Regions from separate parts of the Endozoicomonas lisbonensis genome, predicted to be linked through region 2. Evidence: predicted binding sites of a transcription regulator. Region 2 holds the regulator's gene; the other holds the start of a gene.
The links. Region 2 encodes PhoB, which activates phosphate uptake and scavenging genes when phosphate is short. Its sites were predicted from a motif close to TGTCATANNNNTGTCANA; they were not measured.
Positions count from the first base shown of each region.

Region 1: V5J35_RS14680 (Na/Pi symporter) is a predicted target of PhoB. The motif match lies at 13,866-13,883, and genes of this name have one in related genera.

Region 1 covers NZ_JBEWTB010000002.1:3,043,362-3,059,276, forward strand. Annotated here, with positions in the region: rRNA gene V5J35_RS14620 (23S ribosomal RNA) at 1-903, shown strand, start outside; rRNA gene rrf (5S ribosomal RNA) at 1,024-1,139, shown strand; gene V5J35_RS14630 (DEAD/DEAH box helicase) at 1,328-2,665, shown strand; gene V5J35_RS14635 (glutathione S-transferase family protein) at 2,782-3,447, opposite strand; gene V5J35_RS14640 (SLC13 family permease) at 3,898-5,298, shown strand; partial or broken gene V5J35_RS14645 (tyrosine/phenylalanine carboxypeptidase domain-containing protein) at 5,366-5,740, shown strand; gene V5J35_RS14650 (NADPH-dependent FMN reductase) at 5,825-6,355, shown strand; partial or broken gene V5J35_RS14655 (hypothetical protein) at 6,430-6,513, opposite strand; gene V5J35_RS14660 (SLC13 family permease) at 6,676-8,082, opposite strand; gene V5J35_RS14665 (peptide deformylase) at 8,252-8,971, shown strand; gene phrB (deoxyribodipyrimidine photo-lyase) at 8,968-10,404, opposite strand; gene V5J35_RS14675 (TonB-dependent copper receptor) at 10,503-12,602, shown strand; gene V5J35_RS14680 (Na/Pi symporter) at 12,659-13,816, opposite strand; gene V5J35_RS14685 (ankyrin repeat domain-containing protein) at 13,963-15,189, opposite strand; gene V5J35_RS14690 (heavy metal translocating P-type ATPase) at 15,419-15,915, shown strand, end outside.
Region 2 covers NZ_JBEWTB010000002.1:2,231,113-2,247,027, reverse strand. Annotated here, with positions in the region: gene V5J35_RS11215 (PrkA family serine protein kinase) at 1-300, shown strand, start outside; gene V5J35_RS11210 (YeaH/YhbH family protein) at 394-1,671, shown strand; gene V5J35_RS11205 (SpoVR family protein) at 1,668-3,245, shown strand; gene V5J35_RS11200 (DesA family fatty acid desaturase) at 3,273-4,463, shown strand; gene V5J35_RS11195 (H-NS family histone-like protein) at 4,698-5,114, shown strand; gene phoR (phosphate regulon sensor histidine kinase PhoR) at 5,197-6,510, opposite strand; gene phoB (phosphate regulon transcriptional regulator PhoB) at 6,544-7,233, opposite strand; gene ubiA (4-hydroxybenzoate octaprenyltransferase) at 7,371-8,279, opposite strand; gene V5J35_RS11175 (chorismate--pyruvate lyase family protein) at 8,346-8,906, opposite strand; gene V5J35_RS11170 (NCS2 family permease) at 9,047-10,285, opposite strand; gene V5J35_RS11165 (rubredoxin) at 10,624-10,791, shown strand; gene V5J35_RS11160 (HU family DNA-binding protein) at 10,926-11,201, shown strand; gene V5J35_RS11155 (hypothetical protein) at 11,298-12,329, opposite strand; tRNA gene V5J35_RS11150 (tRNA-Leu) at 12,496-12,582, shown strand; tRNA gene V5J35_RS11145 (tRNA-Leu) at 12,663-12,749, shown strand; tRNA gene V5J35_RS11140 (tRNA-Thr) at 13,126-13,201, shown strand; gene V5J35_RS11135 (hypothetical protein) at 13,736-14,215, shown strand; gene V5J35_RS11130 (hypothetical protein) at 14,261-15,322, opposite strand; gene V5J35_RS11125 (hypothetical protein) at 15,546-15,915, opposite strand, start outside.

The sequences.
Region 1 (15,915 bases), 810 kb from region 2:
AAGACTCAGTGAAATTGAAATCGCTGTTAAGATGCAGTGTATCCGCGGCTAGACGGAAAGACCCCGTGAACCTTTACTACAGCTTCACAGTGGATCTTGATGTTGCTTGTGTAGGATAGGTGGGAGGCTTTGAAGTGTGGACGCCAGTCTGCATGGAGCCATCCTTGAAATACCACCCTGGCAATATTGAGGTTCTAACCCAGGTCCCTTACCGGGATCGGGGACATTGTGTGGTGGGTAGTTTGACTGGGGCGGTCTCCTCCCAAAGAGTAACGGAGGAGCACGAAGGTTGGCTAAGCACGGTCGGACATCGTGCGGTTAGTGTAAAGGCACAAGCCAGCTTGACTGCGAGACGTACATGTCGAGCAGGTACGAAAGTAGGTCTTAGTGATCCGGTGGTTCTGAATGGAAGGGCCATCGCTCAACGGATAAAAGGTACTCCGGGGATAACAGGCTGATACCGCCCAAGAGTTCACATCGACGGCGGTGTTTGGCACCTCGATGTCGGCTCATCACATCCTGGGGCTGAAGCCGGTCCCAAGGGTATGGCTGTTCGCCATTTAAAGTGGTACGCGAGCTGGGTTTAGAACGTCGTGAGACAGTTCGGTCCCTATCTGCCGTGGACGTTGGAAGTTTGAGGAGAGCTGCTCCTAGTACGAGAGGACCGGAGTGGACGAACCACTGGTGTTCGGGTTGTGTCGCCAGACGCATTGCCCGGTAGCTAAGTTCGGACGGGATAACCGCTGAAAGCATCTAAGCGGGAAGCCCCCTTCAAGATGAGACTTCCCTTGGCCCTAGAGGTCACATAAGAGACGTTGAAGACTACGACGTTGATAGGCTGGGTGTGTAAGCGTTGTGAGGCGTTGAGCTAACCAGTACTAATGACTCGAGAGGCTTGACCATATAACGCCAAAGCGATTTGGTGCCATGCACTAGAGAGTGTAAAAGCAAGAACAAAGCTTATTTAAAACAGATTTTGGATTCCGGAAGCTGAGATTAACATCTCAACTTCAACCAGTTTTGCCTGGTGACCATAGAGTGTTGGAACCACCCGATCCCATCCCGAACTCGGAAGTGAAACGACACATCGCCGATGGTAGTGTGGGGATTCCCCATGTGAGAGTAGGTCATCGCCAGGCACTCAATTAGAAAAGCCCGATAGAGAAATCTGTCGGGCTTTTTGCTATTTGCACGAATTGCATTGCAAAGCGTAGGTTGGGTCGAGCGAAGCGATACCCAACGTGATGACTATACTGTCCTCCCTTGTTGGGAATTACCCTGAAGGGTATAAACGCTTCGCTCGTCCCAACCTACATGAGAATATCTTATGAGTTTTGATTCCCTGGGCCTTTCAGCCCCTATTCTGGAAGCGGTAGCCGAGGAAGGCTATGAAACACCTTCTCCTATTCAGAGCAAGGCAATTCCAGCAGTACTGGAAGGCAGGGATGTCATGGCTGCAGCTCAAACGGGTACTGGTAAAACGGCAGGCTTTACTCTGCCTATTCTGGAGCTGCTGAGTCGTGGCGAACGTGCCGGCCCAAATCAGGCTCGTGCTTTGATTCTTACGCCAACGAGAGAGCTGGCTGCACAGGTCGGTGATAATGTACGTTCTTACAGCCGACACTTGCCATTAACCTCCGCGATTGTTTATGGCGGCGTGAAAATTAATCCGCAAATGATGCGTATGCGTCGTGGTGCTGATGTTCTGATTGCTACTCCAGGGCGTTTGCTGGATTTGTATAATCAGAACGCCGTTCGGTTCAAACATCTTGAAGTGCTGGTACTGGATGAAGCTGACCGTATGCTGGATATGGGCTTTATTCATGATATTAAAAAGATCCTGAGCATCCTGCCTGAACGCCGTCAGAATCTGATGTTTTCCGCCACTTTTTCTGATCAGATTCGAACTCTGGCGAAGAGCCTGGTGAATAATCCGGTTGAGATTTCTGTTAGCCCTCGCAATACCACGACCAAATTAGTTAAACAGTGGGTGTGTCCGGTTGATAAAAAACAGAAACCAGCCCTGTTAACGAATTTGATCAAAAAACATAAGTGGGAGCAGGTGCTGGTGTTTACCCGCACTAAGCATGGTGCCAACCGTTTAAGCCGTCATCTTGATGATAAAGGCATTAAATCAGCGGCCATCCACGGCAACAAAAGCCAGGGGGCTCGTACAAGAGCATTATCTGAGTTTAAAGCTGGCGATATACGTGTGCTGGTTGCAACGGATATAGCAGCTCGCGGTCTGGATATTGATCAGCTGCCACAGGTTGTAAACTTTGACTTGCCCAATGTGGCTGAAGATTATGTACACCGTATTGGTCGTACCGGTCGTGCCGGTGCAACCGGTCAGGCGGTATCTCTGGTCTGTGCTGATGAAGCCGATCAGTTAGGCGACATTGAGCAACTGATCAAACAGACTCTGGAGCGCAAGGAAATTGCAGGCTTTGAACCTGTGCATACCGTACCGGAAACTGGCCATGATCCATCCCGGCGACCCAGAAAGCAGAAGAAGCCGAAGAAGCCTAAAGTAGGGCATAAGGATGGTCAGCGTTCAGGTGCTAAAAAAGCACCCAGAAAGCCCCGGGAAAAAGCCGAACCTATTTTAGCGACACCCCGGAAAACCAGTCGCCGAAGAACTAAACCGAATACGAATAAAAGTTAATAGACTGCCACCGCCAGCTTTAGCAGGTTTGAGCTGATATTCTTAGGGTAGACATTAAGCGAAGCCCTTGTGGCATAAAGACTTCTTGTTAATGTCTATCCTAAGATGTGGGTAGCTCAGGAACTCAGGAGGCTTACAAGGTAAGAACTGCCTGACTTCAATCGGCGGATTGAGAGTTCTTCAAAATCATCGACAACAGCGTTTTTTACTGAAGGTCGGGTCAGCAAATTGTCTGCCCATTTCTTCAGCCCCGGGGTATCACCGAGAATGTCCGTCGGAAAGTTTTTGTCCAGAAAAATGATCGAACGAAAAACGGGGGCGTAGGCTGCATCAACCAGGCTGAACTGATCGCCATTGAAAAAATCTTTACCATCCAGCTGCTCTTCAAGCTGCTGCAGCTGGTTTATCAGGTTCGATCGTTCAGATTGGTACGTATCTTTGTCTTGAGCCACACGTAACTTGTGACCGCTCATCAGAAGTGTTGATCCAAACTCAATCCATGCCCTGTTCCGGGCTTTCTCAAGAGGATCCTGAGGCTGCAGAGATGGGGGGCTTATTTCATCCAGGTATTCATTAATGACAGCGGACTCAAAAAGGATAACTTCATCGTTTATGCGCAAGAGCGGGACTTTTCCAGTGGGTGATATTTTCAGAAACCAGTCTGGTTTGTTTTCCAGGTCTATATAGGTGACCTCAAAGGGTATGTTTTTTTCCAGCAATGTGATCACTGAACGCTGAACAAAGGGGCAGAGTTTGAAACTGATCAGTTCGATTTTTGGCATGTTTGCTTCCCCATTTTTGACCTAAATTCATTGTGAAGCCAGAAAATAAAAAAGCAATGGAAAGTTTTAATTAATTGCGATTAATTATGTGAATTGTTGAATCAAATTAACATTATCAAAATAAGAAAATTGATTCAGATTAAAAAATAAATTTATCTTTCATTGTGTTGTTTTTGATCAAAACTTAATAAGTTAACTATTTTAATGATCTGGCTCAGGACAGTTTTTTTAAAATTGAGGCATTATAGATGCATCTAATGAATTTGATGTCTTTTCGGGTCTATAGCAGTAACTTCAAGTGATCCCTCGATAACAACATGCATCATCGAATGACGTTTGTTTTCGCCCTGTACTTTCATGGCGATCGTAAGGTTTGTGTACTGACTATGCCACTGACAGGAAAAAGACACGCCCGGTTTTAGTAATTGATACCTTCTGGAAGTCTGAGCCATGCCGCTTAAAAAATTGATACCCATATCACTTATATTTCTTGTTCTGTTTTTCTTTCCTCAGATGATTTTCCCGGAAGGTATGTTCAGCGTACTGCAGCAACGTGTACTGGCGATTTTCCTGCTGGCAACCATGATGTGGATAAGCGACGTTGTACCTGCTTTTGCGACATCGTTGCTGATTATCATGCTACTGGTGCTGACCACCACGAACAGTGCCCCTTTCCCGCTGCGTGAAGCCCTGGGGGATGAGGCTCTGCCTTATACGTCGATTTTCAACAGCTTTGCCTCGCCAGTGATTATCCTGTTTCTGGGTGGGTTCTTTATTGCCATGGCCTGTGCCAAATACAAGCTTGACCTGAACCTTGCCCGTGTTCTGTTGAAACCGTTCGGAACGCGATATGAGATCGTTATGCTGGGTGTAATGATCATCACTGCGGTGTTCTCTATGTTTATGAGTAACACGGCTACCAGCGTAATGATGCTGACGATCATGACACCGCTGCTGGCCAAAATGGACAGTTCTGATCCGGGCTGTCGTGCTCTGGTAATCTCTATTCCTATAGCGGCGAACCTGGGTGGTATGGGTACTCCAATTGGAACGCCACCTAATGCGATTGCGTTCCGTTACTTTGTCGGTGAGCACGCCCTGAGCTTTGGTGGCTGGATGGCGTTTGCAGTGCCTATTACCGTTGTGCTGATTGCTTTCAGCTGGTGGTTGCTGCAGAAAATGTACCCTTCCAAAAGCAAAGAGGTCAGCATCACCATCGACTCCCAGTTTGAGCTGGGCCTGAAGCCTTACATTGTATACGGCACTGTGATTATGACTGTGCTGCTGTGGATGTTCTCCAGCTTCCATGGCATTAACGCCTATGCGGTGGCCATTATTCCTGTAGCTGTATTCAGCTTGACTGGCATTGTTGAAAAGAATGACCTGAAGAACATCAGCTGGGATGTTCTGTGGCTGTTGGCCGGTGGTATTGCTATTGGTACCGGCCTTGCGTCTTCCGGTCTGGCTGAAAAAGTGGTTAGCCTGGTGCCGTTCGATAACTACAGCGGTGCGATGATTATTCTGGGTATCAGTATTCTGTGTATGGTGATGGCGACGTTTATGTCTCACACTGCGACGGCTAACCTGCTGATGCCGATTGCGGTTTCCATGTCGATTTCTATTGCCAGCATTGCTGATCTGGGTGGTCTGGTGGTCATGGGTACAGCAGTTGCTCTGGCTTCCTCTCTGGGTATGGGACTGCCGATCAGTACTCCGCCTAATGCTCTGGCGCACGCTACGGGACTGGTGGACACCAAAGACTTTATCAAGACGGCGCGAATCATCAGCCCGGTGGGTGTGTTACTGATTTATGTGGTTCTGATTGGTCTGGCATCCATTAACTTCTTCTGATTAGCCTATAGCCAGTGACCGGGAGTTTATCTCTGTCACTGGCTCAGTTGCCTGAAAACGACTCCAGAGCCCGGCTATTCGAGTAATGGCAGTAAAAGAAATGTTGAATAGCAAACCCTTTGGGCAGACCTGCCGCTATCTTGAAGACAGTTGTGGAATGAACCGTGATGCAGCCTTTACCCTGTCCACCCGTGTCTATCGTGGTGGTGGCTTTACCAAAGATTACGTTTACCTCAGTGGGCTCAGGGGCTTGTTACAGGTTTATAAAGCGACTGATACTTCCAGTCTCTATGTGGGCAAAGGTGCCATAAGCTGTATGCCGCTGGTCAACGATCTTCTTGACCGGGGGGTTATTAATGCACCTCGCAGAATACCTCCAGCTCTACCGATGGATGTTCCACAGGATCCTGTCATTAAATATTTGTTAAGTGCCTTGAAATAAGGTATTAAAAGGTGGCTGACTCCGCGAGTTGGGCGCCTCAAAAAGTTGCCTGACTTTTTTATCAAAAAACAACAATGAGAGCCTATGAAAGTATTAGCTTTTGGTGCCAGTAACAGCAAAAACTCCATCAATCGCCAACTGGCAACCTATGCAGTAACCCTTCTTGATGGTGAAGTTGATAGCGAAGTGATTGACCTGAATGATTATGAGATGCCACTCTACAGCATCGACAGGGAGCAAGCTTCAGGAATTCCGGAACAGGCAAAGTCACTGTTTGGAAAGATAGGTGACAGCGATGCTGTTATTGTCTCATTCGCTGAACACAATGGTTCGTACACCGCTGCCTATAAAAATATCTTTGACTGGTGTTCTCGTATTGACCAGAAAGTATTCCAGAATAAAGCGGTCATATTTTTATCGACATCACCCGGACCCAGAGGTGCTTCCAGCGTTTTAGCGGCTGCAACGGGTTCTGCGCCTTTCTTTGCTGCTGAGATCAAAGGTACTCTCTCGGTGCCAAGCTTCCACAGTAATTTTGACTCTGATACTGGACACCTGACCAATGATGAAATCAAGGCCCATCTCAAAAGTATTTTGGATAACTTTTTACAGTGATGAGCCTTTATAACTTTGTATAAAATAATAAGGCCTGAAACAGAGATGATTCTCATTGTTTCTGGCCTTAAAGGTTACCCGTCACAACGTTCCGATAGAATCTCTCCTGTGACTGCATCTACTTTCAGTTCCCTTTTTATATTGTCTTTGGAAGCCTCTACTTCCCAGCGCCCACTCCTCCGGCTCTATTTCGGTGATAGGGTGGTAACCTTTTTTCTTCACGGTACGATCTCCTGACAGGTGATGGCGCAAGTGTAGCAGTCAGGACTCAATGGAGAAGCAGACATTTCCCTATGTCTGCCTGGTTGGTTTGGAAAGGTTTAGAAATAGCCCACAGAGCCAAGCGCCACCATGCAGGCAAAAATCATCAGCACGCCAATACTGCTGACAAACTTACCCATCTTGATGAAGTCCCTGCTGCCGACCATTCCGGTAGCGTGCGCCAGAGCGTTGGGCGGTGTACTGATTGGCAGCGACATACCCATAGAGGCCGACAGTGCCACACAGATCACTACCACACTCAGTCCGCCATAGGCATCAAGCCCGCTCAGAACGGTGGCAATGGAAACAGCAATAGGCATCAACAGGTTGGCAGTTGCCGTGTTGGACATAAAGGTGGCCATGACCATGGCAACAATCGACAGCATGAACAGTACAACAACGATTCCCATGGAATCGAAAGGTATGGTGTGAACTACCGCGCTGGCCAGACCGCTTTTCTCCAGGCCATAACCCAGTGCAATACCACCGGCGATCAGCCAGAGTACGTCCCAGTTAATCTGTTTGATATCTTCAGTGGTGATGATGCCACACAGGGAAAAGACGATAACGGGCAACAGGGCAACGGTATAGGAATTGATGCCATGAAGGCTGGCGGTAATCCAGAGCAGAATGGTGGCTGCAGTGGTGCCGTAGACAATGAAAGCTTCTCTGCTTTGTTCAAATTCACTGTCAATTTCCAGATGAATAGCGTTGATACCTGTGGGGTAAACCTTACGCAACAGAATCCAGCTGATGAAAATCAGGATGGCGGCCATGGGAATGGCAAACAGCATCCAGTCACCAAAGCTCATAGCGTATTCGCCTGTCAGGTAACGGAAGGCAATAGCGTTTGGCGGAGTGCCAATCGGGGTGCCAATGCCGCCCACGTTGGCAGCAATGGGTACAGACATGATCATGCCTTTAATACCAAGATCGCTGTGATCCATGCTTTTCAGAAGCGGTGTCAGCAGTGTAAGCATCATCGCGGTGGTGGCGGTGTTGCTCATAAACATGGAGAAAATAGCAGTAATGCCCATCAGGCCCAGCATCACTTTTGAGTAATCAGTACCAATTGGTTGCAGAAGTACCCGTGCCATATTGATATCCAGTTTGTACTTGGTCGCAGCAATGGCGATAAAGAAGCCACCCATAAACAGAATTACAACAGGCGCTGCCAGGCTGGACATAATCTGGGAATAACTCAGCATGTACTCTGGTTCAACGGCATCTTTCAGAAGAAAAGGTGCGCTATCAGACGTGGCGATACACAGCAAACCAAGAATGGTCAGGGAAGTAGCGTAGGCAGGGACCAGTTCTGTGACCCACAACAGGGTGGCCAGCGCAAAAATAGCCATCACTCGTTGTCCGGCAACGGTTATCCCGCTGATCGGTATCATCTCTACAGGGAGAAAAAACAGAAAGAGGAAGAGCAAACCGATCACGGCGAGTTTTACATTACGATACATAAGTACTACTGAGATATTATCTTTATAAGGGATGATTAATTATGTTTTTTGTTGGTTATAGCTGTTTTGGGCTGGGTCAATAAAAGGGTAAATACTGACGTTTTGGTGGGAAGTGTCATTGCTGATGATTGGTCTATGCTTTCCCTTTTGGCAGCTTGAAGGTAGTGGTGTGAGAAGGCTGGTTCTGGTGGGTACAGGGTTCCTCGTTGCTCTGATATTGCTGGCTGTTCTCGATACGGTTGAGAAGGGCTCGGCAATATCGCTTAAAGAAGAGCAACTGGTTATCTTTCAATTTGATACCCCTGAGCATGAAGCGATTTTGAACAGCCCTACGCAGCCGGTTCGCAAGTTACCAGACAAACGCATTGATGCCCTGATTGATGCCATGCAGAAAATGATAACCACCAACGTTGCGGGAATATCAGCCAATCAGGTTGGAAAGCCCTGGCAGCTGTTCCTGATTGCCCCTCCCCCTATGGTCAACAGTTCCGCCCCTCCTGAAGTGTTTATTAATCCTGTGATTACCGGAGTATCCAGGGATAAAGTCTGTTTCTGGCATGGTTGCCTGAGTTCAAAAGGCAAGCCGTTTGGCAAAACCGCCACCTGGAAGAAAATCACCATTCAGGCTCAGGATGCCAGAGGTAAACCATTTACCCGTGACCTGACCGGTATGGATGCCATTGTTGCCCAGCACGAATTCCGACATCTTCTGGGAGGCGGTTATCATGAGCATGCCAGTGAGTTTCATGAAGAGATGGAGTTGATGCGTTTAATATTTCAGAAGAAAGAGCACTTTATTGAAGTGTGTGATGATAAGGCACCCTTTCTGCTGGAGGACTATCGACCGGGAGAGCACATTGAAGAGTACGCAAAACGGACAGGCCATTAAAGCGGATCTTTCAGTGCTTTAAAGGCATTCATCACTCTTTCCCGTGACTCACTGTGGCTTGCAATTGGTGAGGGATAGTTCAGTTCCAGTTGTTTGCTTTTCTGGTATGGCGCATGAATCTGCCGGTTATCCAGATGAGCCAGCTCGGGCAGCCATTGCCTGATAAAGATTCCCTGTTGATCAAACCTTTCTGACTGGCTGGTGGGGTTAAACATTCGGAAGTAAGGTGCAGCGTCAGTGCCGGTACTGGCAGACCATTGCCAGCCGCCGTTATTGGCGGCCAGGTCGCCATCAATCAGGTGCTCCATAAAAAACTGTTCGCCTAGCCGCCAGTCGATCAGCAGGTTTTTGGATAAGAACATAGCAGTGACCATGCGCAGGCGGTTGTGCATCCAGCCAGTACTGGTCAGCTGTCGCATGGCTGCGTCGACGATGGGAAAACCTGTTTTTCCTTCCTGCCAGGCTTTGAGCAGTTCCGGGTCACTCTGCCAGGCCAGATTTTCTGTTTCGGGTTTGAAAGCCCGGTGCATGGAAACCCGTGGAAATCCATGCAGTATATGTTTATAAAACTCTCTCCAGACCAGCTCACCAAGCCATGTGGTGATGCCACGGTTGCCAGTATCCATCTCACCATTATTTGCCTGTAATGCCTGATGAAAACATTGCCTCACTGATAAAGTACCAGCGGTCAGCCAGGGAGAAATGGAGCTGGTTCCGGCTATTGATGGATAGTCCCGCTGATTGTGGTACTGCTCAATGGTATTAACCAGAAAGGTGTTCAGCCTGCTGTGTGCTGCGGCTTCACCAGCAGGCCAGTGGTCATCAATGTTTCTGGCGGTTGGGGGAAAAAGCTGTTCCGATGATTCGGGGCTAGTATGCGGCAGTGATAAAGGTGCCTGTTTTTCGGGAGCGGGCAGCGGTTGAAGTTGCTCTGAGGTGATCTGCTGAAACAGATTCCTCTTAAAAGGCGTAAAGACTTTGAAGTAGTCGCCCTGTTTGTTTCGGAGGGTGCCGGGAATAAACAGGGTTTGCTGATGATAGCGGTGGCAGGGAATACCCTGATGTCTGAATAAGCGTTCTGTGTCGTTGTCCCGCTTTTGTTCGTAAACACCGTATTCATCGTTCAGCCAGAGTGACTGGGTGTTAAATGTTTTCGCCAGCTCAAGCAGAGTCGTCGGCGCTTTGCTGAATAATTCGGCCGGGACAATAACCAGAGGAATGTTCAGCCTGCCGAGCTCGTTTTCTAAAACCCTGAGGTTCTGCATCCAGAAATAGAGTTTATTATTACTATCGTGCTGTAGCTGCCACTGCTGCGGAAACAATAGATAGACACCAATGACCTGGGAGCATCGCTGACTGGCATGATAAAGAGCGGGATTGTCCAGAACCCTGAGATCTGATCTGAACCAGACAAGCCCTGGGGCGTGTTGCATGGATGTCTGCCTGTAACTGTGGATTTTTTGCTCAGTACGTAATCATAACACCTATACTGACCAACCGAAAAAATAAGAAGTCATCACAGGGTTGGTTAATGAAAAAACTACGGCTGTTTCCCAGCGTGCTTTTCGGGGTGTTCTGTGGGGTGTTTGTTGGAATGTTTGCTGGAATATTGTCACCGGCTATCCGGGCGGATGATGTTCCAGATATTGCGGTCGATGTGTCGGAGTCTTTATTGCCGTCTGAGTCGGTTTCATCTGTTAGTCAGGTCAATATTCCTGCTACTGATGCGGGACAGGCTTTAAGAGAAATCACCGGTGTAACAGCTTCCAGAAAAGGTGGTAAAGGTTTCGAGCCGATTATCCGTGGCCAGCAGCAGAGTCAGCTGAATGTGTTGATGGATGGTGCCTATGTTCATGGTGCCTGCCCGGGGCGAATGGACCCACCCACCACTTACGTCAGTCGGGCCGGGTACGACAAAGTGGAAGTCATTCGGGGATATGAGTCGGTCATCTATGGGGCTGGTGGCTCTGGCGGTACGGTACTGTTTACCAGAGACGATCCTGACTTTAACAACGATCGTGGTATGCGCTGGCACCCATCGGTTACCGGCAGGGTTAATATGGGGTATACCGGAAACTCCAGAGCCAAAGACCTGTCTCTGGATATTGCGGCAGGCAACTCTGAAAACTGGTTGCGGGCGTATGGTGCTTATCAGGATGGGGATAACTATAAGGATGGCAGTGGCAATAAGGTCAGCTCGGCTTTTCACTCCAATACCGGTGGTTTAATTATTTCCGGAGAGGTTGCCGGGTTTACCCGCATGGAGTTGAATGTCGAATCGGTTCGTGACGACGATGTGTATTACTCAGGCAATGGTATGGACGCTCCCTGGGCTAAAGCCGATATCTGGCGATTTAAAACCCGTTACGACCAGTCCTTTCTGCTATTTGATACCCTCGAACTGTCAGCGTACCGTTCTGATGTTGAACACCGAATGGACAATTACAGTGTCAGGCGACGCAAACCCACTGTTCCCAATGGTTTGAAAGCACCTTCCTCGTCACTGACCTGGGGAGGGCGTTTGCAGGGTTCTGTTTTTACGGAAAAGAGTGAGCTGCGTATTGGTGTCGACTATCAGGCCAATGACCGGGATGCCAGACGCTATAAAGTAGCTCTGGACAACCGTTCACAGGCTGACCAGTATCAGTCTCATATGTGGCCAGGCGTTGAATATCGTCAGGCAGGGTTGTTTGCTGAACTGGATTATGAATTGAGCGATAAAAACCACCTCAGGGTGGGTGGTCGCTATGATGACTTTAAAGCGGAAGCGACGAAAGCCGCTGCCGGAACGCTGGGAGCCAGCAGTCCGGATGCGCTTTACCAGAAGTACTACGGTTACAAGGCCAGTAAAGTCAGTGAAGGTAACAGCAGTGGTCTGGTGAGCTGGGTTCATGATCTTTCATCCGCACAGTCTGTTGAGTTGCGTGCCAGCCGCAGCGTCCGGACGGCTGATGCTTCTGAACGTTACATCGCTTCCAGAGGTTCCTGCTGTCATGGCAGCGATGACTGGGTCGGTAACCCCCGGATAAAGCCCGAGATTCATCATCAGCTGGATGCCGGTTATCAGTTTCAGACAGAGCAGGCACAGTTTCGGGTGATGGCTTTTGTCGATGAGGTCAACGACTTTATCCTCCGTACTTCAGGAGAAACAGGGGCCAGACTGTATAAAAACGTCGATGCACGTTTATATGGTGTGGAAATGGAATCTCGCTACGACGTTGGACACTGGCAACCAGCCATTGGTTTGTCATGGACACGGGGCGAAAACCGTGATGATTCGCAACAGAAAAACCTGCCACAGATCCCACCTCTGATGGGCAGTATTAAACTGGATTACAACACCGGTCACTGGTTACTCGGTGCAAGATGTGAGTTTGCAGCCCGGCAGAATAAGGTGGATACCCAAAGTGGGCTGGATGTTGGTGAATCGTCAGGCTATGGCGTGATGCATCTGCATGGCTGGTATCAGCTGGCTAAAGGTTTAAAGCTGCAGGGTGGTGTCGAAAATCTGTTTGACCGAACCTATGCCCTGCACGTCAATCGCAGCAGTCGCGATCCCTTTAACCCTGAAGCCTTAAGGGTTCATGAGCCGGGCAGACAGCTGTGGGTTGGGGTGGAAGTGTTGTTCTAACGAATAAAAACGCCCTGCAATGATGAATTGCAGGGCGTTTAATGCGCGACCGATAGTTATTTTGTTACCAGAATCGCCAGTGCAGGCACTACAAAGAATGCCAGTGCCAGATAGGCAAATGCGTAAGCCTTCTTCTTCACTGCCAGATCAGCCAGCTTGTCGGCTGCGTACAGCGGGATTTCACGCAGAGGCTTGATGCCGTAAATAAAGGCGACAGCAAACAGGTTAAAGAACAGATGTACCAGAGCGATGGTCATGGCAGGCATCGCGGCATCGGCAGAGATGGCAGTGGCAGCCAGAATGGCAGTAATCGTAGTACCAATGTTGGCACCGAGAGTCACAGGGTACATCTGACGAACCGTGAACAGTCCGCTGCCTACCATTGGCACCATCAGGCAGGTGGTGGTGGTAGACGACTGAACCATGACGGTCATGGCGGCACCGGAAGCAATGCCGGAAACAGGACCACGGCCAATGGATTTTTCCAGAACATTCTTCGCCTTGCCGGTCATTACCTTTTTCAGCAGTTTGCCCAGACGAACTACGGCTGAGAAAATCAGGAATATACCGAAGGAAATCATTGCCAGACCGCCCAGGGTGGTGTCAGGCAGCAGGTTTGCAAAACCTTTGATAATGTCTTCTGCCGGAGCGGTCAGGAACTTCACAATGTTGAAGTTCATGCTCATGTCCTGAGTGTCAATCAGCATTTCAGCCACGGACAGGGACAGTTTACTCAGGAATCCGGTCATCAGTTCCAGCGGCAGAATAATCAGCACCGCCAGATAGTTAAAGAAGTCATGGATAGTGGAAGCCGCAAAAGCCCGCTTGAACTCCTTGTTACAACCCATATGACCCAGGCTAACGACCGTGTTAGTAATAGTCGTACCAATATTGGCACCCATAATCATTGGGATTGCCATGTGTACTGGCAGTCCGCCAGCCACCAGTCCCACAATGATAGATGTCACCGTACTGGAAGACTGCACCAGTGCAGTTGCCAGGGTGCCGGCAATCAGAGCCAGAAAAGCATTGTTGGCAAAGTTAAACAGTTCAGCAGCGTTGCCGCCGACCACCATTTTGAAACCGGAACCTACAACACTTACGGCAACCAGCAGGGCGTAAATCCAGAGGATTACCTTTAACCAGATGCGACCATAGTGGCGGGTCATCATCTTGTCGTTTGAAACGGAATTAACGGCTGTCATCTCAGACATGTCTTTGCACCTTAGTGCGTTAATGATGGTGGCGAAGGTAAAGGGTTTATGTTTCAGAAATATTACAAAGCTGACACTTTTCTGAAATATTATGACAGTTTGATTGAAATGACAGTAATCGCCTGTGTCAAAGTGCTGTGCGACGGTTAACGTGCCTGACCATTGCAGGCATTTTGCCTGATTCGTTGCAAATCGTTTTGCAGGCGTTGCAGTACCTGCTGTAGACGCTCCCTGAAAGCCTGCAACTGCTGACGTTGTTCCTCTAGCCGGTTCTGGTGTTCAGGACCGCGCAGCTGCAAGTCATGAAATAAACTTTGTTGTGTTGCCTGGTTAAGCAGAAGTGCCTGAGCTAACTGCCCTGCCTGACTTCGCAGATTTTGACAGAGTCTTAACAGGTTTTGCCTGTGTGGGCTTCTGATAAGAGAGTGGCCGTAAACGCCGTTGGTAAAGGTATTGTCCGCTGAACTATGACCTATCAAACAATTAACCGCGATAGCTTCAGTTTCGGCTGTCTGGATGTCCATATACCTTCCCAGGGCATTTTCTATAGGTGCTAGCTGATGTTCAATTAAACTTATAACTTGATTTGTATGGCCTCTGGCAAACGCGATCTGTAATGGTCGTTGACTGGTATTGTCTGCAATATCAGGATTTGCTCCCTGAGATAATAGCTGCCTTGTGGCGAATTCATGACCTTCAAGCACGCTCTGGAACAGAGGTGTTTCCCCTCTGCGATTTCTATTATTCAGCGGATAACCTAAAGACAAAAGCAGGCGTATAGTTGAAGTTTGATTGTATTGTACTGCCAGATGCATCAGGTTATTTCCATCAATGTCAGGAAAATCAGGCATCAGGCTCGCCCAGAGGCTTCTTATGATGTCATCATGCCCATGCCTGACTGCATAGCTCAACAGTGAGTGACGATTATGATCAAGAATACGTGCCTGGCGCGGATGCTGGTTTAAAAGGAATAGCACTCTTTCAAGGTTTCCAACACTGACAGAATAAAACAAATCTGTATTAATAAGTGTGTGAAGCAAAGGCTCATGAAGAGGCATCAAAACTGGCTGGTTTATAATATCTGACATCCTGTTTATTAATAAACGGGTTAGCCGTTGATTACCTGAAGATATGAAAAAAAATGAAGGATAACTGAATGGGCGCTCATCTATAGCGGTTGTAAACCATCGAAACAAATTGACGCCATCTTCATAATTGTGACATCGCAACTGCTCATGCAATCTGCGCTCAGCTTCATCCTGATCATCCAGATGGCATAACTCATATAATTCTTCTTTTGCAGGAAAGTGAGCGAAAGCGGTGATCCAGGAAAAACACCAAAATAAACTTATGGTCAGCAGAATGCATCTCATATTTATTGTCCGTTTTTATCCTTGCAGAGGGTAGGTAGTAGTTATCATTGTTTTTCAAGAGTAGTTTGGCTCAAAAAACAAATATTTCACGATTTAACCACTTTGTGTTTATGGATAGCAGCCACAAAGTCTTCCGGACTGATTATGATCGTTATGCTTTACCTTGACCTTCCAGCGACGGGAAGGTTTATCCTTCACAATAATGAAACCATTAATGGAAGCAGGTTGTATGAATCAGGAGACAATCAGCCTGTCTGTACCCGATATGAGTTGTGCAGGCTGTGTTGCAAAAATCGAAAAGGCCCTTAAATCCGTTGACGATGTGAAGGATGCCCGGGTCAATCTGGCGGAGAAAACTGTAGAAGTGGATGGTTTGCCAGATGTGGTCACACTGCTAAAGGCACTTGAAGCCATTGGTAAGCCAGGGTCGCTAATTGACAGCGAAGAAGACAATCGTCGTCAGCAGGAACAGCGTGACCAGGAACAGTACCGTTATCTTCTGAAGCATGGCATCTTTGCGCTGGCGGTCAGTATCCCGCTGATGCTGTCGATGTTTTTTATCCCAATGAGTGTTCATACCCCTCAGGATCAGTGGTTGTGGGGCAGTGTCGGTATGGTCACCCTGGGGATTCTGGTGTTCTCCGGACGCCATTTCTTTAATGGGCTGGTGGAGTCGGTTCGTCACGGTTCTGCCACCATGGATACGCTGATTGCACTGGGTACCGG
Region 2 (15,915 bases):
ATTGCCAACCCTAAAGACTTCCGTAACGAAGTCGTTAATTTCGTATTAAGGGCTCGGGCAAATAACAACGGCAAGAATCCGGCATGGTCGAGCTATGAAAAGATGCGTTCAGTGATTGAGAAGAAAATGTTCTCTAACACTGAAGACCTCCTTCCGGTGATTTCTTTCAACGCTAAAAGCAGCAATGACGACCAGCGCAAACACAATGAATTTGTGAAACGTATGGTCAACAGAGGCTACACCGAGAAACAGGTAAGGCTGCTGGCTGAATGGTACATACGCGTAAGAAAGTCTCAGTAGCTCCGAAGTAAGGAGTTCCGGAAGTAGTTGTGAGGTCATCAGGCGGGGCAGGGATTTAGCCCCGCTGTACGACTAACAAACAGGGAGCGTGTGATGAGCATAATTATTGATCGTCGTCTGAACGGAAAGAACAAAAGTACGGTAAACCGTCAGCGCTTTCTCGATCGCTATCGCAAGCATATCAAGAAAGCGGTTTCTGAAGCGGTCAATAAACGCTCCATTACGGATGTTGAGTCCGGCAGTGAAGTCACTATTCCTACCAAGGATTTATCCGAGCCTCATTTTCAACACGGTCAGGGTGGTCGTTATAAACAGGTGCATCCGGGCAATAAGGATTTTGTTCAGGGTGATCGTATCAAACGACCCAACGGTGGTGCAGGGCGTGGCAGCGGTTCTGGTAAGGCTGGCAATTCCGGCGATGGAATGGATGAGTTTACCTTCCAGATTAATCACGAAGAGTTCCTTTCCCACATGTTTGACGATCTGGAACTGCCCAATCTGGTTCGCAAGCAGCTCCATGACGCCACAGAGTATGAAACCAAAAATGCAGGCTTTACCAATGAAGGCTCACCGGATCGCTTAAACATTGTTCGTTCGCTGCGTTCTGCCCATGCCCGGCGAATTGCCCTGGGCGGTTCCAGCCGAAAAGAAATTCGAGCCCTTAAAAAAGAACTCAGGGAAATGGAAGTCAGCCCTGACGCGACTGACCTGGAACGTGCCATTGAGTTGAGGGAAGAGATCAAACGGCTGAACGGTAAACTGAAGAAACTGCCGTTTATTGATGATTTCGATCTCAAGTACAACAACCGTATCCGGGTGCCACGTCCTAGCAATAAAGCGGTGATGTTCTGTGTTATGGACGTATCGGGCTCCATGACGCAGGAAATCAAGGATATGGCCAAGCGCTTTTTTATCCTGCTGTACCTGTTCCTGCAACGCAATTACAAACAGATTGAAGTGGTTTTTATTCGTCACCATACTGCGGCTAAAGAAGTTGACGAAGATGACTTTTTCTATTCAAGGGAAACCGGTGGCACCATTGTCTCCAGCGCCCTGGAAATGAGCCGGGACATTATCGACAAGCGTTACAGTCCGACTGACTGGAACATCTACATTGCCCAGGCTTCCGATGGTGATAACTGGGAAGGCGACTCCAGTGTTTGTTCAAAAGTTCTTACCGAATCCATTATGCACAAGGTGCAGTATTTCTCTTACGTAGAGATTACGGATCGCGCCCACCAGAACCTGTGGCGGGAATACGAATCGGTGGCCGAGCAGTTCCCGGATCATTTTGCCATGCAGCAGATTAAAACGCCTGAAGATATTTTCCCGGTCTTCCGGAGACTGTTTGAGAAGAAGGAAACAGCATGAGCGATGATGCAGCCCTGAGCGGTGATACAGCCCTGAGCGGTGATAAGGCTGTTAAAGATGAAAAGGAAAAGCAGTACATCTCCACCGGTCCTGACTGGACCTTTGAACTGATTGAGGAATACGACCGGGAGCTGGCACGAATCGCCGACAAGTTTCGGCTGGATACTTATCCCAACCAGATTGAAATCATCAGCTCTGAACAAATGATGGATGCCTACTCCTCCACAGGCATGCCATTGATGTACAACCACTGGAGCTTTGGCAAACAGTTCCTGCATACCCAGCAAAATTATCAGCGTGGGCGTATGGGGCTGGCTTACGAGATTGTGATCAATTCCAACCCCTGCATCGCCTACCTGATGGAAGAAAACACCGTGACCATGCAGGCGCTGGTGCTGGCTCATGCCTGTTATGGACACAACTCCTTCTTCAAGGGTAATTACCTGTTCCAGACCTGGACCGATGCTGAATCCATCATCGATTACCTGATGTTTGCCAAGTCTTACATTGCACAATGTGAAGAGAAGTATGGGGTGGAAAAGGTCGAAGAGATTCTTGATGCCTGTCATGCCCTGATGAATCAGGGGGTCAATCGCTATAAGCGACCTCGCCCGCTGTCTGCCGAACAGGAAAAAGCCCGTCAGGAAGAACGTGCTGAATACATCCAGCGAACCCTGAACGATATCTGGAGTACGATTCCCAAGTCAGAAGAGAAAGCGGAAAAGAAAAAAGTCCGCTTTCCCAAAGATCCGGAAGAAAACGTACTGTATTTTCTGGAAAAACACGCCCCGCTGCTGGAAACCTGGCAACGTGAACTGGTGCGTATTGTCCGGAAAATTGCCCAGTATTATTACCCGCAACGGCAGACTCAGGTGATGAACGAAGGCTGGGCCACCTTCTGGCATTATAATCTGATGAATGAACTGCATAACGAAGGCAAAGTGACTGACGGCTTTATTATGGAGTTTCTGCACTCGCACTCTAACGTTATTTATCAGCCTTCGTTTGACAGCCCGTATTACAGCGGTATCAACCCATATACCCTTGGTTTCAACATGTTTCAGGATATTCGCAGAATCTGCGAAGACCCGACCGATGAAGACAGACAGTGGTTTCCGGATATTGCCGGTAGCGACTGGCTCGAAACTGTGCATTTCGCCATGAAAAACTTCAAGGATGAAAGCTTTATTCTGCAATTCCTTTCCCCGAAGGTCATGCGGGATTTAAGGCTGTTTTCAGTGCTGGACGACGAAAGTAAGTCCTATCTGGAGGTGGATGCCATTCATAACGGATCGGGCTATAAAGAAGTGAGGGAAGCTCTGGCAGCCCAGTACAATCTGGGCAACCGGGAACCTAATATTCAGGTGTACAATGTTGACACCCGGGGCGACAGGACATTAACACTGAGGCACTATGAACATCAGGGGCGACCGCTGGATAAAACCACTCCTGAGTTGTTAAAGCACATTCACCGGTTGTGGCAATTTGATGTCACCATGGAAACCTGTCAGGGTGATAAAGTGACTCAGTCTTATCACTGCCCTGAAAAAAGTGACTCACCGAAAGAGAAGTGAGCCTGTTCGAATCAGTGAGGTATTCAAATGTGGTACGAAGGCATGCTTGCCCTCTCACCTTTGGGAGTCATTCTGGCAACGTTGTTGCTCACTCACATCACTATTTTGTCTGTCACTATTTATCTGCATCGGCACAGTGCTCACAATTCGGTTGACCTGCATCCGGTACTCAAACACGCCTTTCGATTCTGGCTATGGCTGACAACCGGAATGCGCACAAAAGAGTGGACGGCCATTCATCGTAAACATCATGCCCGGTGTGAAACGAAAGAAGATCCTCACAGCCCGGTACAAAGAGGTTTGGGAATCGTACTCTGGCAGGGCGCTGAGCTGTATAGAAAGGAAGCCAGAAATCCTCAGACAATAGAAGGTTATGGGCAACGAACGCCTGAGGACTGGATTGAAAACCATCTTTATACCCCTTATCCATTTCTCGGTATTGCCATCATGTTATTGATTGATGTCGCCCTGTTTGGCCTTATTGGTATAACCGTCTGGGCTATTCAAATGATCTGGATTCCCTTTTTTGCAGCGGGTGTGATTAATGGTGTCGGACATCATTCAGGCTATCGCAATTTTGAATGCCGAGATGCAGCCCGCAATATATTTCCCTGGGGAATACTGATTGGTGGTGAAGAATTGCACAATAATCACCACACCTACCCAAATTCTGCCAAACTATCGGTTCGCCCCTGGGAGTTTGATATAGGCTGGCTCTGGATTCGGCTGTTTCGCTTTTTAGGTCTGGCCAGCATCAAAAGAACGAAGCCATTGGCTATTCGCAATAAAGATAAAAACCATATTGATCGTGATACCGTAATGGCTGTTATTAATAATCGATTTCAGATAATGGCGCAGTACCGTCGTCAGGTCATTGCGCCACTGGTCAATCATGAGCAAAAAATCGCTACTGAAAAGACAAAGCGTCTTTTAAAATCGGCTCAAAAGCTTCTGGCACGGGAAGAGCATCTGTTGGCACCTGCTCACATGGAAAAAATTCATTCAATTATTGATACCAGTCAAGTTTTGAATACCATTTACAGGAAAAAGAAAGATTTACAGGCGATCTGGCATCAAATTAAAGACCAAAATGAACGCATTGAAGCCTTAATTCAGTGGTGTCATGAAGCTGAAAGCAGTGGAATCAAAGTTCTGCAGGACTTTTCCAGAAGCCTGAAAACCTATACCCTGCCAGAACCAGCCTTAAAACAGGGGTGAATCCATCACAATTCTTTGAGGGCAATTCAGGGGATAAATAAAATATTTCTTTTTAAGTCAGCAAGGTTATATTGTATTCATTCAATTGCATATTTTTACATTTTTATTTTGTAAAATAGACTTGAATACTTCCATCAATTAAATCCTTGCTGTATAAATAAGGACACTTATATTAACACCCAAGTCCGTACAAACATAATTCGGATATTAAGTCAGATGAGGGAGTCATTTTAAATGAACGTTTTTGAAGAAATTCAACATCGCCTGAGCAGCAAAACCCGTATTCGTTCCCTGTTCAAAGATGTTCATGTCGAAGATCTGGAGCGCATCATTTCTCGCATGAACGACGTTCTTGCTGAAAAGCTGGAAGCTCGCGATAAAGAAGATGAAAAGCGCCAGGCCAAAATTGAAAGCATTGAAGCGATCAAGCAGATTATGAATGATCGCGGCGTATCCCTGGACGATTTGGGTGCTCTGGAACTGGAAGCCCCTAAAAAGCGTCGTAACATTCAGAAGTACACTTTTGAATACCAGACTGAAGCTGGTGACACCATTCAGTGGGAAGGCGCTACCACAGGCCGTCTGCCTCGCGACTTCCAGGCTTACCTGGACCGCACTGGCAAAAAACGCCTGGACTGTGTTGCTGAATAATTCTTTCAGCCATCACTGACAGTAAAAAGGGAGCCTTAGCTCCCTTTTTACGTTGGGCAACATTGATATTTCTGATCACTCATCAATCTGCGAAAGCCACCAGCCGTTTCCTGGGGAAATGACAGACAAACTTGCTGCCCTTGCCCGGATGACTACTGATACTGATCCGACCGCCGTGACGCAGCATAATATGCTTTACAATGGCTAGCCCCAGACCGGTTCCACCGGTTGCATGACTACGGCTCTTATCAACCCGGTAAAAACGCTCCGTTAATCGGGGAATATGGATTGGATCGATACCAATACCATTATCTTCCACCATTAAATGACCACGATCTTCGTCCTGCCACCAACGTACATAAATCTTGCCACCTGCCGGGGTATAGCGCACAGCATTGAACACCAGGTTCGAGAAGGCACTACGCAGCTCGTGAGCGCAACCGGCCAGTTCGGCGTCTTCAGGGCATTCCAGGTGAATCTTATGCTGGCTCTCCCCACTTAACGCCTTACTATCCTCAACAATGGCATGAAGCATCGGCAGCAGACTGACAGCGCTGTTCTCGTCGATTTCAGCGGCTTCCAGTTTGGAAAGCGTCAACAGATCCTGAACCAGTCCCTGCATACGCAGTGACTGCTCCTGCATACGGTTCATGGCCTTGCCCCATATTGGTGGAAGATCATGATCGTGTACACCGTCGATCAACGTTTCCAGATAGCCTGAGATCACCGTCAGTGGCGTTCTGAGTTCATGGGAAACGTTTGCCACAAAATCCTTACGCATGGTTTCCAGCTGCATAAGGCGGGTGACATCGCGGACAATGATCATGCGGTTGCCACGGCCATACACGGTGATATTCACTTCAATCTGGTACTCATCATTGAGCGGCGAGGGAATCTGCAGCGGTTTTTGATAACGACCCTGCTCAAAATAATCCACAAAGCGTGGATCACGCAGCAAATTGGTGACGGGCTGCCCCTGATCGTCGGGCTTCTTAAAGCCTAACAGCTCTTCTGCCGCAATGTTCCACCATTCAAGATTGTTATGACGATCCACCATGACCACCGCGTCTTTTAACGCGGCTGTCGATGACTGGATTCGATCTATAACGGTAGAGAGTTTGCGGCGGGCTCGTCCATGGTGCTTCTGAAGGCGATAGATTCCGTCGAATATCTCCCCCCACAGGCCTTTACTTTCAGGTGGTTCTTCGTTGCGGTCTTTGGCAGCATTCAGCCAGTCCAGCAACCGGAACAGCTCTTTAACACTCCAGAGGCAATAAGCTGCCAATACGAGAGAAAGCCCGAGAAAAGCGTTGCCCAGAAGCCAGCCAAGACAGAAGCCAATACTTGAAAACAACAGCATTCGGCTCAGGATGTAAGATTTGGTAATACTGGTCATTCCGGATCTTTTTTCGAGTGTTGATAAACAGCTTTAAACCTTTACCGAGAATCGGTAACCCGTACCACGAACCGTCTGTACAAAGCCTTCATAGTCTGATCCCAGAGCTTTGCGCAGCCGACGGATATGGACGTCGACGGTTCGTTCTTCCACGTACACATTGCCTCCCCAGACCTGATCCAGCAACTGCCCACGTGTGTAAGCCCGCTCCTGATGCGTCAGAAAGAACTGCAGCAACCGGTATTCAGTGGGTCCCATTTCCGCCGGGTTGCCGTTGATGCTGACCCGATGACTGACAGGGTCAAGTTCAAGACCTTTAATAACAATCGGGTTCTGGGAGTCCATCCCACCTGCACGACGCAAGACGGCTTTCAGGCGCGCAGCCAGCTCCCGTGGGGAGAAGGGTTTGACGATGTAATCGTCTGCGCCTGTTTCCAGCCCCTGAATTTTATGGTCTTCCTCGCCTTTTGCGGTCAGCATGACAATGGGTATCTCAGAGGTCAGCTCATTCCGTTTTAAACGACGTGCGAATTCAATGCCGGAGATATCCGGCAACATCCAGTCCAGCAAAATAAGGTCTGGTTTGTGATCGATAACATGAGCATGTGCCTGTTTGGCGTCAGCCGCTTCCAGACAGTTATAACCTGCCATTTCCAGAGCGACAGAGACCATTTCCCTGATTGGTTCTTCATCGTCTACGATGAGAATTGTTCTTCCTGACATGCCTGTTCACCTTTCTTGTCTCATCTGTTTCGGAACCTGGCAGCCTGTTTTGCCAGATAAAATCCCCATTTGCGCCATTACACAGCTCAAATGTTACAAACAGATGACACCTCTATCTTATGGAAGCTTAAAAAGGCTTAAACATAACCGAAAGCAATGCCCAAGAAAATGACGGCTCCTACCCAGTGGTTACTGAGAAACGCTTTAAAGCAGTCCATTCTTTCCCGATTTTGCGTTCGTAACTGCTGATGAACAAACAATCCTGCCGCAACCACCAGAGAACAATAAAAACTCAGGCCAAGACCTGCCTGAATACCGACCATTACTAATGTACCAAGAGCCAGGCATTGAAGGACGCCGATAATGATGTTGTCCAGCTCACCAAACAAAATAGCGGTCGACTTGATACCAATTTTCACATCATCATCACGATCCACCATGGCGTACTGGGTATCGTAACCTACCGTCCAGAACACGTTACCAAGAAACAATAACCAGCCAATCTGACTTATCGTTCCACTTTCTGCGGCGTAGGCCATGGGGATGGCCCAGCCAAAAGCGGCTCCCAGAACCACCTGAGGCAAGTGAGTAAAACGTTTGGCAAATGGATAAATAGCCGCAAGGGCAAGTCCACCCAGAGAAAGCATGATGGTCAGAAGGTTCGTAAGAAGAACCAGAACAAAAGACAGGGCGACCAGAAGCGAGAAAAAAAGCAAAGCCTCTTTTTCATTGATTTTTCCCGTTACCAGAGGGCGGTTGCTGGTTCTTTTTACACTGCCGTCATAGTGGCGATCCGCATAATCGTTGATGACACAGCCGGCACTGCGCATCAGAACCACTCCGGCAATAAAAATTAACAGGTTTTTCAGGCTGGGCAGACCTTCTGCTGCCATCCACAATGCCCAAAGGGTGGGCCATAACAAGAGGTAGATGCCAATAGGGCGATCCAGCCGACACAGCTGGACAAAATCCTTTATGCGGGGGTAGCGGGCCGAAAAAGATTGAAGGTTGAAAGAGTCCCCCGCCAGTTTTTTAAGGTACGTCATGATGATTGTCATTGTTGCAACTGGCTTGGGTTTCAGTCTAACAGGTTAGACTTTCTATAAGTACTCTTACATAAGCTCTGGATTGTATTCCGGTAAAAAAACTTCGCAAACCGAAATAGCTTTACCATTCAGGAAAAACTGTGAGCGCCTTCCCCAGGCACTTTCTTCCTTATATGGTCGATCTAAATGCAGGTTAAACTGGCAGGCAGGCAGTTCATCAATCTCAATCTGACCCCGTTTGAGTGACGGCTGGTTAAACAGAAACTCTCCCAGCGGGCGTTCCCCCAGCTCCAGCAATTCCCGGTTTTCCCCGGTCAGGCTACTGGCTGGCAAAACACTTCTGGCAAACACAGCGGGGTGGTCATCGACAATCAGTAACACTTCCCGAATGCTTGCCATTTCATGACGGCACCCAAGAAATTCCAGCTCTGAACGGGAGGGAACGCCCCATTCATGCCTCAGCACTTTGACCCGGAACTGTCTGGTACACATGGACTTCAGGCGTTGAGTCAGAGAACCGGAATCAAGCAGCCAACTTCTGTAGGGTTCCGGAATGCTCTTCATACACTCATCGGTCAGGACTGGTTTGGGTTGCCAGGTCTGGTGAGCGAAATCTATAAACGGCATTTGTTGTATTCATCTGATCTGCTGGCTATCCCAGACACAATAGCACTTAAAGGCAGGGTTCTGTAGGGTAATTCTTTTGAAGTTCTTTTGAAGAGCAAGGTGTGCAGAACGCACACCTTGTGAAGAGGGGAAGCTGAAGTTTAGATACCAAAGACAACAAACTTCAGTGCAAACAGAGCGGCCAGAACCCAGACGCTGATGCTTACATCCGATGTCCGGCCAGCCAGTACCTTAATCACCGGGTAAGCGATAAAACCAAGGGCAATGCCGTTAGCAATTGAGAAGCTCAGCGGCATCATAATGGTTGTGATCAGTACCGGCCCTGCTTCTGTCAGGTCATCCCAGTCAATACGGGTCAGGCTGCCCACCATCAGAACCGCTACATAGACCAGTGCGCCAGCGGTCGCATAGGCAGGCACCATTCCAGCCAGAGGCGACAGGAACATACACAGCAGGAACAACACACCCACAGTGACAGCCGTCAAACCAGTACGGCCACCGACTGCCACGCCAGAGGCGCTTTCAACGTAAGTGGTGACTGTTGGTGTACCCATAATGGCACCAATCCAGGACGCAGCGCCATCGGTCATAAGAGCGCGATTCATGTTGGTCATCTTGCCATTTTCGTCGGCCAGACCTGCCTTGTCTCCCACAGCGATCAAAGTGCCGGTGGTGTCGAACAGGTTTACAAACATGAAGGCAACAATAACGCCAATCATTTCAGGTGACAGAGCACCCATAATATCCAGCTTGCCAACAATGGGGGCAACGCTTGGTGGTGCAGCCACAATGCCGGTATAGGATACGTCACCTGCGATCAGGGCAATCAGGGAGACAATACCAATAGCAATCAATACTGATGCTTTAATACCGCGGAAAGACAAACCCAGAATCAGGAACAGGCTCAGGCTCGCCATCAGAGGGCCAAACTGAGTGATATCCCCCAGAGTAACAATGGTTCCGGGACTGGCCACTACCACTCCGGCACTTTTAAGGCCAATCAGAGCCAGGAACAAACCGATACCACTGGTAATACCTACGCGAAGTCCGGAAGGGATGCTGTCGATGATCCATTCACGTACTTTAAACAGGCTTAACAACATAAAGCCAATACCGCCCCAGAACACAGCACCCATGGCCTGCTCCCAGCTGTATCCCATGCCTTGTACAACAGCATAGGCAAAGAAAGCGTTCAATCCCATGCCCGGTGCCAGACCTATCGGCCAGTTTGCGTAGACACCAATAAAGATGGTGCTCAGACCAGCCACCAGGCAGGTTGCGGCAAACAGCGCACCGGAATCCATACCGGCATCTGACAAAATAGCCGGAATAACAAAGATCACATAACACATGGTGATGAAGGTGGTTGCACCGGCCATCAGCTCCGTTTTAACGGTGGTATTGTGTGCGCTCAGCTTGAAAATGCGTTCGAGAAACGATGGTTTCAGCCCTGCGGAGGCTCCTGGAACCGCCTGTGTCGTGTTGTTCACACCTGACTCCTCAATAATTCAAGTGTTTATTATCCAGTCATGGAACCAGCATTCATATCAGAACAAAGCGCATTCAATTTAGTTGAATGTGACGCGTTTATCTGACATTTGATGTTCAGGGTTGGTAAACTCAATGCGCGACGGTATTTAAACTCATTGGCTGGATTCACACCCGGACTAAAGCTATAAAAAGCCTTAAGGCCGTTGCAGGAGGGGTTGGTATGAGTATGAAAAAATGGCAGTGTGTTATTTGCGGGCTGATTTACGACGAAGCCGAAGGCTGGCCAGAAGACGGCATAGAGCCAGGTACCCGCTGGGAAGATGTGCCTGAAGACTGGCTCTGTCCTGACTGTGGTGCAGAAAAATCAGATTTTGAAATGATTGATATTTCCTGATTTCTGTTAAAAGCCCGACTATCAAGGCATTCAGGCGCATTCAGGTATTGCCCTTATGGCATCAGTGGATTAGTCTGTTGATTGTTGCCTCGCCAGTGGGACACAAAAAAAACAACAAGGGAGTCCATGACACCATGCGCAAACCAGATCTCGTTAATGCCATTGCAGATCAGGCAGACCTTACCAAAGACGAAGCCGGTAAGGCTCTGAATGCACTCATTGACGTTATTACCAAAGCACTCAAAGAAGAAGATACTGTGAGCCTTGTGGGCTTTGGTACTTTTCTGCAACGCAGTCGTGCAGCCAGGACAGGCAAGAACCCGCAAACCGGTGAAGCTATTCAGATCGCAGCCAGTAATACTGTTGCTTTCAAACCGGGGAAAGCATTAAAAGATGCGGTAAACGATTAAGTATTACCTTCCAGTTTTTATACACCTGTTGTCATACAATAAGAGAGCTCGTTTGCAACAGCATTCGGGCTCTTGTTGTTTAACCGTTTTATATTTTCATGTCTGTTTTTTAAGCCAGATTTTTTCTGCGAACTGGCTGAGCGCCCAGAAACTCAATCCCAGCAGAACAAAAAACAAAGCCTGGTGCATTACGTCCCAAACGTATTCAAAAAACAGTGTGTAGATGAGAAGGATGAAGAAACTGATACCCACATGCCGGTAAATGTCATCATCCCATTTTGTCCCAACCCAAATAGCGATTCCACAGGCAATGGCTAATGGCAGGTTCCATTGCCACAGTTCGTACTGGGATACTTCACTCCAGTTTGCGACATCGTCGTAATTACCAAACACCGCAACCCCCCATAAACCCACAAAGAGGCATATCAGCCCTGCTATTTTTGTCATTGGAAAAAACGGTCTGGTGACAGAACTGTGCGGCATTAAATAACTAAAGCATAAAACAGCCGCAGCAAAAAGGCTGAACCGGACGGGCAGGTTCATGCCGTAAAGATAAAGAGCCTTGCCTGCCTGATAATTGGTTTCTGCAATAAACCACCAGAACAGTGTTATCAGCGCAAACAGCCACAGTGTTTGGGAAAAAAGCACCAGACCCGCAACCGAATAGATAAAGAAGGCCAGAAACAACAATAATGAATAGTGACCACTACCCGTATCCAGAGCCTTCCCCAGAAACCAGTCCGAAGCAGCGATTAATAATACGCCAAGAAAATAGAACGATTCGCGGGTATAAAACCGGCCCGGTGCCTTTTTCCCAAACCGATGGCCAAAATACAAAACCAGAACAGCTGCAATGGCAAAGCTGGCAGACTTTACAATGGCTGAGGCATCAAACAGTTTTAGCAGAAGCTCAATTAGTTTTTCATCCATCAGAACAGCAGCAATGGCTAAAACGCCACATACGATCGTGCAATAAAAGGCATAACGTGCCAGAAGCTGCCAACCAGCTTTCTTTTCTTTAACCGACTGCCGCAGGAGTGCCGACTGCTCATCGGTCAACAGCGCCCTGTCTACCCAGAAACTCAACAGCTGGTTCAGAAGTCGCATGTCTTTCCTGTTCAACTGCATTCTGACCTCCCCTGGTAATGACTTGAGTATCAAGTAGTTATAAAAGCACTTTTGCCATGCATGCGTAAAATCCGCAACCAAATTTTCAACCGTAAGGTGTTGACTCTTTCAATGATCATCCCTACTATTCGCACCACTTGCTGAGCACGACAACGCAGCTCACGAGGCCCAGGTGGCGGAATTGGTAGACGCGCTAGCTTCAGGTGCTAGTGTCCGAAAGGGCGTGGAAGTTCGAGTCTTCTTCTGGGCACCACTCATCTTTTGAGTGGGTCACACAAATCAGAGTTACCTGCTGATTTGAAGAACATCAAGAGTTCTTAAAAAACTTGATTTGCCCAGGTGGCGGAATTGGTAGACGCGCTAGCTTCAGGTGCTAGTGTCCGAAAGGGCGTGGAAGTTCGAGTCTTCTCCTGGGCACCAAATTCCTCAAAAAAGCCGAATCACTCTTCAGATAAAGAGCGATTTGGCTTTTTTGTATTTGTTTTTTAAACATCCCCCACAATCACTTTCCTTCTTCTTAGTTAGTACTCGATTAACTAACGAATAGCCGATCTCTCACAAAGACAATAGATTTTTCCTTCTGTTCGGATTTTCCTGTTCCTGCATAATAGAACCATCAGTCAGGCAGGATGCCCGGGAGCCAGGAAGGCTTAAACTGAATCAGGAAGCGGTCTGGCAGGAAGCCACCGAACAAGGAAAGTGACAAAAGCAGACCCTAAGGGTCTGTTTTTGTTTATAAATCCATAAAGCGTGTTGACAAAAACAAGCTCCGAACATAATATACGCATCGTTCCTTGCCGGTATAGCTCAGTTGGTAGAGCAACTGACTTGTAATCAGTGGGTCCCGAGTTCGACTCTTGGTGCCGGCACCAAGCACTAAACCCCAAAGCCCTTGTAATTCAAGACTTTGGGGTTTTTTTATGCCTGTAAAAAAGTGGGTGTCACAAGGGTGTCACTAACCCAAAAAAGGGTGTTTATGTCACAAAAGTGTCACCACTAATAACCTGTCATTGGCAAAATAAAAATACTTACAACCTTAGTTTTCATGCGGTCTGCACCCAGTTCTCTGACTTTCTTTCCCGTGCAGCATCTTTGCACAGTTGTTCATTTCTCTGCGTAGCGTGCAATCGTGCAGCAAGGTCTTCTGATTATTTCAGCCCGCATACTCTGTGGTCTTCAGAGATTATTTCCTATGCACAGAACCTTAAAACCATTGCACTTTTTGACGAAAAGCGCGCAGGTGAGGTGGGGAGAAGGAGTGAATTTTTTCTGGGGCTGGGAGTTTTTCTGGGCTGCGGGGGGATTTTTGGGAGTGAATACGGGTTGTGGGCGTTGGATTGGTGTTGCAGGTGGCTGAGGGTGGGTTACCATCAGGCTGAGAACAATAAAAAAATGGAGAGGGATTTATGGAGTTCGTTGGATTAATCTCGCTGGCAGGCATCGCCCTGTTTATTTGTTCCTGGAGAGCACATAAGCTCCAAAAGACCGTTGCGAAAATAAAACCTGAATATGGCAAACCGGGCATGCTGGCTGGTGTTGCCCTGTTCTTTCTCGCTGGGGGGATTGGTCAGGTGCTAATGCCCGAACCTGTGGTTAAGGAAAAAACGGTTGCCATGAAATCAGAAAAAGTAGAGCCGGCCATCAGTGCTGGATCGGCAGTGACCGAAGTATTGCTGGCCATCCCCAACAGTAAAAACAGTGTTCATAATTACAGGACGGGGGATTTGGGTGAAGGGATCGCCGTGGTCATTAATGAACATGCTGGCTACTGGGTCACTGAAGATAAAGTCTATGCCGTAAACGGTATAGCAAAGAATATGGCGCCGGGCGCTGACTACACCCCTGCAGATATTGACTGGTTCAAAGTTGAGCAAGCTACACAATAAAAATCTATAGAAGCAAATGAGCCGGTTTTCTCCGGCTCATTTATGTTAAGCAACTTTTGCAGGCTCCTGGACTGATTCAACAGTCGCTTTTGTAATCTTATCACCAGAACGTCGAACAATAAGTGTGAAGGTCAGAGGTGATTTATCCCATTCTGCACGAATAATGAGTTCTTTCATTTTTGGAAGGAACTCAAGCTTTTCCCTGTCCAAATTTTCATCAAGCAACAAGCTAGCATTGATAACGTCTTTATCTTCAATGCTCTGAAGCTTTAGCCTCACTTCTGATTCAGGGCTGTGATCCGCAGCCAGCACCCTGAATGTAGAGGTTAGACGATCATCAATTCCCCGCTTTCTGGCATTACGCTTGAGTTCGTCAACCATCGCTACCGGGAGGTTAGAACCCTGAATTCTTGCATAATCAGCGTTAGAGGCTCCCTTCAGTAAAGCCGTATGGGAGTCATGCGCAAAATCTTCAGCAGCTTTTAGTGCTGGATGACTACTAAACACATCCTTGAGAAGTTTTAGCCGTTCTGTTTCCTGCGCACTGGCAAATTCCTGCTGATTAAGTTCCGCAAGCCTGATTTCTCTGTTTTCAACACTCTTCTGCGTATCTAGCTCTTTCAGGCGTACTTCTCTACGGTATTGCAGATAATTCTTGAAGGAGAGCCCCCCGGCAAACATAACCCCAACGCCTAAAACGGCTATGAGCATGTGTAGTGAGTCCATGTTTTGCACTCCATTAGCGACCCCTTTTGCCACCACTTCCAAAGGCTTTGCCAGCTTGGCCATCAAGTCTGAGCTGCCTTCTTCGACTTCGACTGAAATTTCGAGCTGCTTTTGTTCTTCTTCCGTTAAACGCTTGCCTGAGTCCTGATACTTGAGCAAGGCAAAGGTCTTATTCAGATTTTTTTGTAGCTCGATAAACCCAGCCATAACGCTGGGGGTCATTGACTTATTATATTTCTCACCCTTCAGATAGACATGGATGTTTGGCCAGTCGTCAAAACTAACGTCAACAAAGTCTGGGTCTACTTGACCATTTGTCAAATCATTAATAAGACGAATCGCATCCTCATCACTTGAAATTACAAGTTTTTCTACATCCACTATCTAACTCCATAAACGACATAATAGGCGTCAGATATTGTATAAATACGAAAATAAGCATGATAGTACCATTTGTCGTATTTATTGACGGGGATCACTCTATCTCAGCACTGACTAATCTAAAACTCAAACCCCTCCTACGAAACTTGCCCAGCCAAATGGGGTCTTCGCTTGCCCCCGATCCAGGGAATGATGGGCTTTGACATTTGTACTCCTTGTTCTTCTACTCCGTGATAGGCTTCAGCCTTCCGTTATTGATCTCTTTAATCGCCGAGCTTTTCCCGGAAATATCCCCACCCTGATCCGGCTTAGGTCCACCGCTATGAGTATGACCGGCAATAGTATCCAGAGCGGCGGCTGTTTCTTCCATAAAATCAATCAGAATCTGCAGGACGTTTTCAGAATCAGAACCTACCCAGGTCCTGGGTGATTTCATGATTTGTTTGATAGCGGCGATGTTCTGGTGAATCTTGCCGACCTTGTGCCAGTTGCCGTCTTTGTCATAGCCCTGGTACGTGGTGGTGCTCTGTTGCCAGCGGGCTTCATTGGCATCGACTTCCGGGAGTTCCAGCCCCCAGGGGATCACACCGCGA